4 regions of the Sphingomonas antarctica genome follow, and region 4 is predicted to be linked to each of the others. Evidence: predicted binding sites of a transcription regulator. Region 4 holds the regulator's gene; each other region holds the start of a gene.
What was found. Region 4 encodes LexA, which represses DNA repair genes until DNA is damaged. Its sites were predicted from a motif close to GTTCCNCNCTTGTTCT; they were not measured.

Region 1: a site for LexA is predicted at 1,224-1,239, ahead of ACM9ME_RS06245 (DUF3072 domain-containing protein). Genes of this name have one in related genera too.
Region 2: a site for LexA is predicted at 1,331-1,346, ahead of recA (recombinase RecA). Genes of this name have one in related genera too.
Region 3: a site for LexA is predicted at 1,318-1,333, ahead of ACM9ME_RS12495 (ImuA family protein). Genes of this name have one in related genera too.

The regions. Positions count from the first base shown of each region.
Region 1 covers NZ_CBCRXM010000004.1:159,022-161,221, forward strand. Annotated here, with positions in the region: gene ald (alanine dehydrogenase) at 1-1,070, shown strand, start outside; gene ACM9ME_RS06245 (DUF3072 domain-containing protein) at 1,258-1,476, shown strand; gene ACM9ME_RS06250 (50S ribosomal protein L25/general stress protein Ctc) at 1,722-2,200, shown strand, end outside.
Region 2 covers NZ_CBCRXM010000014.1:82,787-84,986, forward strand. Annotated here, with positions in the region: gene recA (recombinase RecA) at 196-1,278, opposite strand; gene ACM9ME_RS13005 (GreA/GreB family elongation factor) at 1,393-1,866, opposite strand; gene ACM9ME_RS13010 (alpha/beta fold hydrolase) at 1,901-2,200, shown strand, end outside.
Region 3 covers NZ_CBCRXM010000013.1:69,601-71,800, forward strand. Annotated here, with positions in the region: gene ACM9ME_RS12480 (sensor histidine kinase) at 1-366, shown strand, start outside; gene ACM9ME_RS12485 (DUF1810 domain-containing protein) at 424-864, opposite strand; gene ACM9ME_RS12490 (hypothetical protein) at 864-1,214, opposite strand; gene ACM9ME_RS12495 (ImuA family protein) at 1,365-2,096, shown strand; gene ACM9ME_RS12500 (DUF6504 family protein) at 2,017-2,200, shown strand, end outside.
Region 4 covers NZ_CBCRXM010000007.1:28,624-30,823, forward strand. Annotated here, with positions in the region: partial or broken gene ACM9ME_RS09005 (ComEC/Rec2 family competence protein) at 1-420, shown strand, start outside; gene lexA (transcriptional repressor LexA) at 962-1,624, opposite strand; gene trpC (indole-3-glycerol phosphate synthase TrpC) at 1,686-2,200, opposite strand, start outside.

The DNA of each region.
Region 1 (2,200 bases), on a different contig from region 4:
ATCACGAATATCGCGTCGGCCTGACCCCCGGGTCGGTCGCGGAGCTGACCGCCGCCGGTCACACCGTCAACATTCAAACCGGTGCCGGCCTCGGCATCGATTTTTCCGATCGGGATTATCAGGCGGTCGGTGCGACGATCCTGCCCGACGCGCCCGCCGTGTTCCGCGACAGCGACATGATCGTCAAGGTCAAGGAGCCGCAGGCGAGCGAGATCGCGCTGCTCGAACCGCGCCACGTCCTCTTCACCTATCTCCACCTCGCCCCCGATCCCGACCAGGCGACAGGGCTGATGAAGTCGGGCGCGACCTGTATCGCCTATGAAACCGTGACCTCGCGCACCGGCGCGCTGCCGTTGTTGAAACCAATGTCCGAAGTCGCGGGCCGCATGTCGGTGCAGGTCGGCGCGCATTACCTCGAAAAGGAACAGGGCGGACGTGGTGTTCTGCTCGGCGGCGTTCCGGGCGTTGCGCCAGCCAAGGTCGCGATCCTCGGCGGCGGCGTCTCCGGCGTCAACGCCGCGCAAATGGCCGTCGGCATGCGCGCCGACGTCACGATCTACGACATTTCGAACGATCGCCTTGCCGAGCTCGACATGTTCTTCTCCAGCCAGATCAAGACGCAATATGCGTCCAGCGCGGCCATCGCGGCGGCGGTGAAGAACGCCCACCTCGTCATCGGCGCGGTGCTTGTCCCCGGTGCTGCCGCCCCTAAGCTGGTCACGCGCGACATGGTCAAGACGATGAAGCGCGGCTCGGTGCTGGTCGACATCGCCATCGATCAGGGCGGCTGTTTCGAAACCAGCCACGCGACGACGCACGAGGACCCGGTGTTCGAAGTCGACGGCGTCATCCACTATTGCGTCGCCAACATGCCCGGCGCGGTCGCGCGCACCTCGGCCTTCGCGCTCAACAACGCCACGCTTCCGTTCGCGCTGCGTCTCGCCAATCTGGGTGCCGAAGCGGCGATGAGGGCCGACCCGCATCTCGCGAACGGCCTCAACGTCATGGCCGGCAAGATCCGCCATCAGGCGGTCGCCGAAGCGCTCGGCCACGAATACGTGCCATTTTAGTCTTCTACGTCACCCCGGCACAGGCCGGGGTCGCTCGAGGCGGTCGTCCTCCCTCGATAGCGGCCCCGGCCTCCGCCGGGGCGACGCGTGAATATCCAACGCCACCATCGTCACTCCGGACTTGATCTGGGCTCCAGCTTTCCCCTTTTCGATTGAACAATAGGAGAACATGTGCGTTACCTTGCACATGACCCAAACAGAAAACCCCAAAGACCATCCGACCGGCAATGCCGAGAAGGATCCCGACGACTGGACGACGGGCGACGAGCCGATGACCGGCGCCAAGGCGTCCTATCTCAAAACGCTGTCCGAAGAGGCGCATGCCGAATTCGACGACAGCCTGACCAAGGCTGATGCGTCGAAGCGCATCGACGAGCTTCAACAGGAGACCGGGCGCGGCACCTGACGCTCCACAGGCATGAATCACCATGAATCAATTGCGCAATCTTATGCGATCGAACATGAATCAGCATGAATCTCCGGTCCCCTCCCGCCGGGAGCTGGGGTGGGACATCACGCGTACCGCCTCCGCGTCAACATAATACAACGTAAGCCGCCAATTTGCCTTTCCGCGCCCCTCTCGTTACAGGCGCGCCACCCCGCATGGTCATCCCTGGAGGCGTGCGGGTTTAGGCAAACTGGAGTTATCATATGAGCGATCAGCTGACGCTGTCGGCCGAAGCGCGCGAACGAGCAGGCAAGGGAGCCTCTCGTGCCCTGCGTCGCGAAGGCCGCGTGCCGTGCGTAATCTACGGCAACAACGAAGACCCGCAGTCGATTCACGTCGAGGAAAAGGCGCTGATGAAGGCGCTGCACACGGGCCACTTCATGAATTCAGTGGTGATGGTCGGTGTCGGCGGCGGCAATGTCCGCACGCTGCCCAAGGACGTCGCCTTCCACCCGGTGACGGATCGTCCGCTGCACGTGGATTTCCTGCGCATTTCGGAACACGCCAAGGTTACGATCAACGTGCCGGTGCATTTCGATAACGAGGAAGACTCACCGGGCCTGAAGCGCGGCGGTGTGCTGAACATCGTGCGTCACGAGCTCGAACTGACCTGCGACGCGGCGGAAATGCCCGACGAGATTCGCATCGACCTGACCGGATACGAAGTCGGCGATTCGATCCA
Region 2 (2,200 bases), on a different contig from region 4:
AGCGTCCCCACATGCATTGGAAGTTTAGTCGAAGTTTAGGCCTGAAACACTCTGACCCGGCGCACCACGTCGTATTTGAGGCCCGCCCCTCCCGCATGAGCGAGAGGGGTTAGGAAGGCCCACCCCCGCCGCCGCCAGAAGTGGCGACGGTGAACGCATGCGTTCACCCCCTCCCATGAATGGGAGGGGATTAGGTCACATATCGTCGTCGGCATCGGGTCCGGTCATGAGCGCTTCGGCGACGTCCTCGGTCTTGCCGCGGATCATCTTTTCGATGCGATCGGCGATATCGGGGTTCTCGCGGAGATAGACTTTCGAATTCTCGCGGCCTTGGCCGAGGCGGACCGAGTCATAGCTGAACCAGGCGCCGGATTTCTCGACGATGCCGGCTTTCACGCCGAGATCGAGGATCTCGCCCATCTTGGAAATGCCTTCACCGTACATGATGTCGAATTCGACCTGCTTGAACGGCGGTGCGACCTTGTTCTTGACGACCTTCACGCGCGTGGTGTTGCCGACCACGTCGTCGCGTTCCTTGATCGCGCCGGTGCGGCGGATGTCGAGGCGGACCGAGGCGTAGAATTTGAGCGCGTTGCCGCCGGTGGTGGTTTCGGGCGAACCGTACATCACGCCGATCTTCATGCGGATCTGGTTGATGAAGATGACGGTGCAGCGCGAACGGCTGATCGACCCGGTGATCTTGCGCAGCGCCTGCGACATCAAACGCGCCTGCAGGCCGACATGGCTGTCACCCATTTCGCCCTCGATTTCGGCGCGCGGCACGAGTGCCGCGACCGAATCGATGACGAGGATATCGACCGCGTTCGAGCGGATCAGCGTGTCGGCGATCTCAAGCGCTTGTTCGCCGGTGTCGGGTTGCGACACGATGAGGTTGTCGACATCGACGCCGAGTTTCTTGGCATAGCCCGGATCGAGCGCGTGTTCGGCGTCGATGAACGCCGCGGTGCCGCCGGCCTTTTGCGCTTCGGCGATGGCGTGGAGCGTCAGCGTGGTCTTGCCCGAGCTTTCCGGACCATAGATCTCAACGACGCGGCCGCGTGGCAGGCCGCCGATGCCGAGCGCGATGTCGAGGCCGAGCGAGCCGGTCGACACCGCTTCGATCTCGACCTTTTCCTTCGAGCCCAGCTTCATCGCCGAACCCTTGCCGAACGCGCGGTCGATCTGTGCCAACGCCGCTTCGAGCGCGCGGGCGCGTTCCGAATTGTCTACCGCCTTGGTCGCCATATTGTCGCCGATCACCTTCAACTGAACTGCCATTTGAGCCTCCCTGCTAGCCCGTTTGAGGGCTGGGTCAACGTGATGTTGGAACGGGACATAAATGGAACAAATGCCCCTGACAAGAACAAATAGGAACGAAATAGGAAATAAATGTCACTCGTAAGCGATTTCAATCACTTCCCAGTTCTTTTCGCCGCCCGGCAGGTTGACGGTACGCACATCGCCGACGCGGGCACCACGCAGCGCACGGGCGAGCGGCGAGCCCCAGCCGATGCGCCCCTGCCCTGCCTCGGCCTCGTCATCGCCCACGATGGTCAGGCGACGTTCGAGATCGTCGTCATCGGCCACGATGACGGTGGCACCGAAGCGCACAGCATCGCGCTCGCCCTCCCCCGGTTTGACGATTGTCACCGCCTTCATGCGCTTGGCGAGAAAGCCCGCGCGCCGATCGATCGCGCGCAATTTCTGGCGGCCGTAAATGTAATCCCCGTTTTCGGACCGGTCGCCATTGCCCGCGGCCCAACTGACGATCTCGACGATGGCGGGACGTTCGACCGACATGAGCTGTTCGTATTCGGTGCGAAGGGCGGCAAAGCCGGCGGCGGTGATGGGTTGGATCGGAGTCATTGGATCGGTCGTTACGGTTGTAAGGAGACTATGTGTGTTACGCCACCTGACCCTGTCCGCCGCCCTGTTGGCCCTTGCCGCCGCGCCGGCGCCCGATCCGTACATGCCGGGGCGGGAAATCGTGACCGACCTGAACAAGATCGTCACCGCCAACGGCGTGCAGGAGACCTTCGAGACCAGGCTCGGCGGTGCGCGGCAAATCGTGAATGTGCGCGGGGCGGACAAGAACAACCCGATCCTCGTTTTCATCCATGGCGGGCCTGCATCCGTCGAGATGCCGCTGGCCTGGTCGTTTCAGCGGCCCTGGGAGGATTATTTCACCGTGGTCCACTGG
Region 3 (2,200 bases), on a different contig from region 4:
CGGTTATGCGCCGATCTGGAATCGATCCTCGGACGGAAAATTCAGGTGAGCGGGGATGAGGGCAACATCCCCACAACGTCGGTGCAGCCCGTCGGACTGCTCGTCAACGAGCTGGTCACGAACGCGGCCAAGCACGGTCAAGGCGTGATTGAGGTCCGCTATGAGATCGAGGGAAATCAGCATGCCCTGATAGTCTCCGACGAAGGTCGCGATCTCCCGAAAGACTTCGATCCGGCTGCGGCGAGCCGGAGCCTAGGCATGCGGGTCGTGACCTCGCTTACAAGACAACTCGGCGGCGAGCTGACGAGCGGTCATCGACCCGACGGCGGCACCTGTTTCAAGGTGTCGTTTCAGGCACAGCCGTAGGTTTCTTTTAGCCAGCACTCCTCCAATCACTCGCGACAGTTGAGCACTGCAGGTCGGCTAGCTTTCCGAGATGATCCGGATCGTAGCCGGGTCTCGAACACCGTCGAACCAGCGCTCCAACGCCGCGGCGAACAGCGGCCCACCGCCAGCGTAATCGAACAAGGTGAGTGAGGACCGGAGCTTCATTGCATCGACCTCACCGAACACCGCGATAGCCGTCAGTCCAGTGAGATCCTGCAGCACGGCCACGCTCTCCCCAAGGCGGGTGCCGAGGACAGGCTCGTCGAGATAGGCGCGAGCCTCTTCGAGCGACCGGATAGCGAAGCGCTGGGCCATCTCGCTTCGGCCCAGCCCCGCAATCTGCGGAAAGATGAACCACATCCAGTGGCTGCGCTTCGCGCCACGCCGGATCTCCGAGAGCGCGGCCTCGTAGCTATCGCCCTGGGCAGTCAAAAACCGTTCAAGGTCGAAAGGGTCGGCCACGGTCTTTCCAACCATCAGTGCGGTCGCTCGCTCTGCTCGAAGATCTCGTCGATCTTGGCGGTAATGACCTCGTAGAAGCTGCGGCCGTGCGCGTCGTGCGAAGCGCGCATCTGGATCGCGCGCGACTTGATGTGGTTGGCTGCGGTCAACGCACCAAGGTGGAAATCCTCCTCTGTATGCAGGCGCGTGTCGGCATCGAGAAGGGCGCCGATCGCCAAGGCGTAGAAGTCCATGACGTCGTCCGCCTTTGGCGGCCTCCCCGCAGCGGCCCGGAATTCGCGCTCGACCGTCCCCATGATTATCTGGAGCGTGCGGATCTTCACATCGTCATCGATGCTCAGCAGACCCTCCGAATTGGTCGGCATCAGCTCGTCTCCTCGATGGTCTCCGCGGCCCGGTCTTCACGTGCAACATTGCACACTCCGACGACCTTTATTCCAGCGACCCGTTGACTCAGCGCCGTTGATAAGAACAAATAAGGAACGAATCAACTTGTTCGCTAGTCTGCTGATGCCATGCGCCAATCCCTCGTCCTCGAAGATCTGCGTGCGCGCATCGCCCGCATCGAGGGTGCAGGCGCCCGCCACGAGGCAATACCGTTCGGCATCGAAGCGCTGGACTCGCGCCTTCCCGGCGGTGGCATCGCCTCCGGGGCGCTCCACGAGATAACCGGTGGCACCGACCTCGCCGACGATGCCAGCGCGACAGTGTTCCTCGCTGGCATCCTCGCAAGAATAGAGGGCCCGGTCCTCTGGTGCTTGCGGTGGCGCGACCTATTCGCGCCCGCCTTGCATCTCGCAGGCCTCCACCCCGACCGGGTAATCCACGTCGAGGCCGGGAGCGATGCGAACGTGCTGCTCGCGATGGAGGAATGCCTGCGCCATGCGGGACTGGCCGGCGTCGTCGGCGAGATCGGCAAGTATTCGACCACAGCGTCCAAACGCCTGCAACTGGCGGCCGAAGGCTCGGGCGTCGCGGCGTTCGTCTTCCGCCGGTCGTCGAAGGCGGACCAGGCCGCCGAGGGGACGGCGGCCGCCACGCGCTGGCGGATCACCGCCGCGCCGAGCGAGGATCTCGGCATCCCCAGTCTCGGCCGTCCCCGCTGGCGCGTGGAACTCGCACGCGTGCGCGGCGGCAACCCGCACGCCTGGATCATGGAGGGGTGCGATGCGCAGGGTCGCCTCGGTCTATCTTCCGCACTGGTCGACGGACCGGTTGCGGCGGAAGACCGCCAAGTCGCCGCCTAACGACGCCCGCCCAGGCGGCGGACCGCTGGCAACCGCGATCCCGGACCACGGCCGCCGCGTCATCGCGGCGGTGGACGTAGCGGCGCGCTCGCTTGGCATCACAC
Region 4 (2,200 bases):
ATCGTCGCGCTCCACGAAATACCCGCCGTCAAGGCCCGCTTCGCCAAGCGTGACGAGGCATGGTGGGGCAAGGTCGCTCGCGAAATCGGCGCCTTGCTCCTGACGGGCCTGGCGGTCGAAATCACCCTCGCCCCGATTGCGCTGTTCCATTTCCACAAACAGGGGCTGTTCGGCGCGTTGGCGAATATCGTCGCGATACCGCTGACAACGTTCGTCACCATGCCGCTCGAGGCGCTGGCCCTGCTGTTCGACACGGTTGGTCTCGGCACGCCGTTCTGGTGGGCGACCGGCAAGTCGCTCGACCTGCTGCTGTGGATCGCGCGCAGCGTCGCCGCCTGGCCCGGCGCGCGCGCGGCGCTGGCCGACATGCCGCTGGGGGCCTTCGCGCTGATTATCGGTGGCGGAATATGGCTGATCTTGTGGAAGACACGCGCGCGGCTGTTCGGTCTATTCCCGCTCGCCGCCGGCGTGCTGATCGCCGCTGCCGCGCCGCCGCCCGACCTGATCGTCACAGGTGACGGCAAGCATCTCGCGGTGCGGCAGACGGACGGCAGCTATGCGATCCTGCGCGACCGCGCGGGGGATTACGTCCGCCAGGTGCTCGCCGAACGCGGCGGGACGCTGGCGGAGTTGAGCGATCTCGACGGCAGCGACGGCGCATCGTGCAGTGCCGACCTGTGCCGCGCCACGCTGAGCAGCGGCGGGCGTTCATGGCGCGTGATGGCGACAAGAACGCCTTATCTTGTCGATCGACCGTTGTTCGAAGGCGAGTGCGCTGCTGCGGATATCGTCGTCAGCGACCGCCGCTTGCCCTATTGGTGCCGCCCGCGCTGGTTGAAAGCCGATGCCGTATTGCTCGCCAAAACCGGCGGACTGGCCATCGCGCTGAGCGATCAATCGGTCGCCACGGTCAGGACACCCGGCGACGCGCACCCGTGGGTCCGCGCCGCCGAGGCCAATTTCAATAGCGGCGGAGCAAACCGGCGAGGCGGCCCTGCACGCGGACGCGGTCGGCGCGATACCGCTGCGCCTCGTAACGCGCATTCGCCGGATCGAGGCGAACATTCCCGCCCCCTTCCGCATGGAAATATTTGAGCGTCGCTTCGCTGTCGTCGACCAGCGCGACGACGATATCGCCCTCGCGCCCGGTCTCCGTCTTGCGGATCAAGGCGAAGTCGCCGTCGAGAATACCCGCCTCGACCATCGAATCGCCCGAGACCTCGAGCGCATAATGTTCGCCCGGGCCGAGCAAGGCGGCGGGAACCTGCAAAATGCTTTGTCCTTCGATCGCCTCGATCGGCGCACCCGCGGCGATGCGGCCATGCAAGGGCAAGTCGATGACGTCGTTTGCGGGCATAGGTATCTTGGGCGCCGCGACCTTCGCGCGCGCCTTTGCAACTTGCGGCCCGCGCTCGGGCGAACGCACGACTTCGAGCGCACGGGCACGATTGGGCAGACGCTTCAGAAACCCGCGCTCCTCCAGAGCCGAAATCAGGCGATGGACACCCGATTTGGACTTGAGGGTCAGCGCTTCCTTCATCTCCTCGAACGAAGGCGAGATACCGGTTTCGGCGAGCTTGTCCTCGATATAGCAGATTAGTTGGTGCTGTTTGCGCGTCAGCATGCCTGCGGACTCCCATGGTCACGGAACGTTCCAGACCGTTTATGTTCGCATTTGTTCCCCGTCAAGACCCCGTCAACAGCCGTGACGTAGCGGCAGCAAGGTCGTCCTGACGCATCAAACTTTCGCCGACGAGGAAGCAGCGCACGCCATGCGCCGCCATCGCCGTCAGATCGGCATGGCTGCCCAACCCGCTTTCGGCGACGAACGTGCAGCCCGCAGGCGCGCGACCGACCAGTTCATACGTGCGCTCAAAACTCACCGAGAAATCGCGCAGGTCGCGGTTGTTGACCCCGATCAGCCGGGATCGAAGGTTCAGCGCGCGCTCCAGTTCATGCGCGTCGTGCACCTCGACCAGCACGTCCATGCCGCGCTCGATCGCCGCCGCTTCGATTTCCGCCATCGCCCCGTCGTCCAGGGCGGCGACGATGATCAGGATCGCATCCGCGCCGATCGCGCGGCTTTCGGCGACTTGCCACGGATCGATCAGGAAGTCCTTGCGGATCACCGGCAGACCGCACGCGGTGCGGGCCGCGACGAGGAAGTCTTCATGCCCCTGAAAATAATCGGCATCGGTCA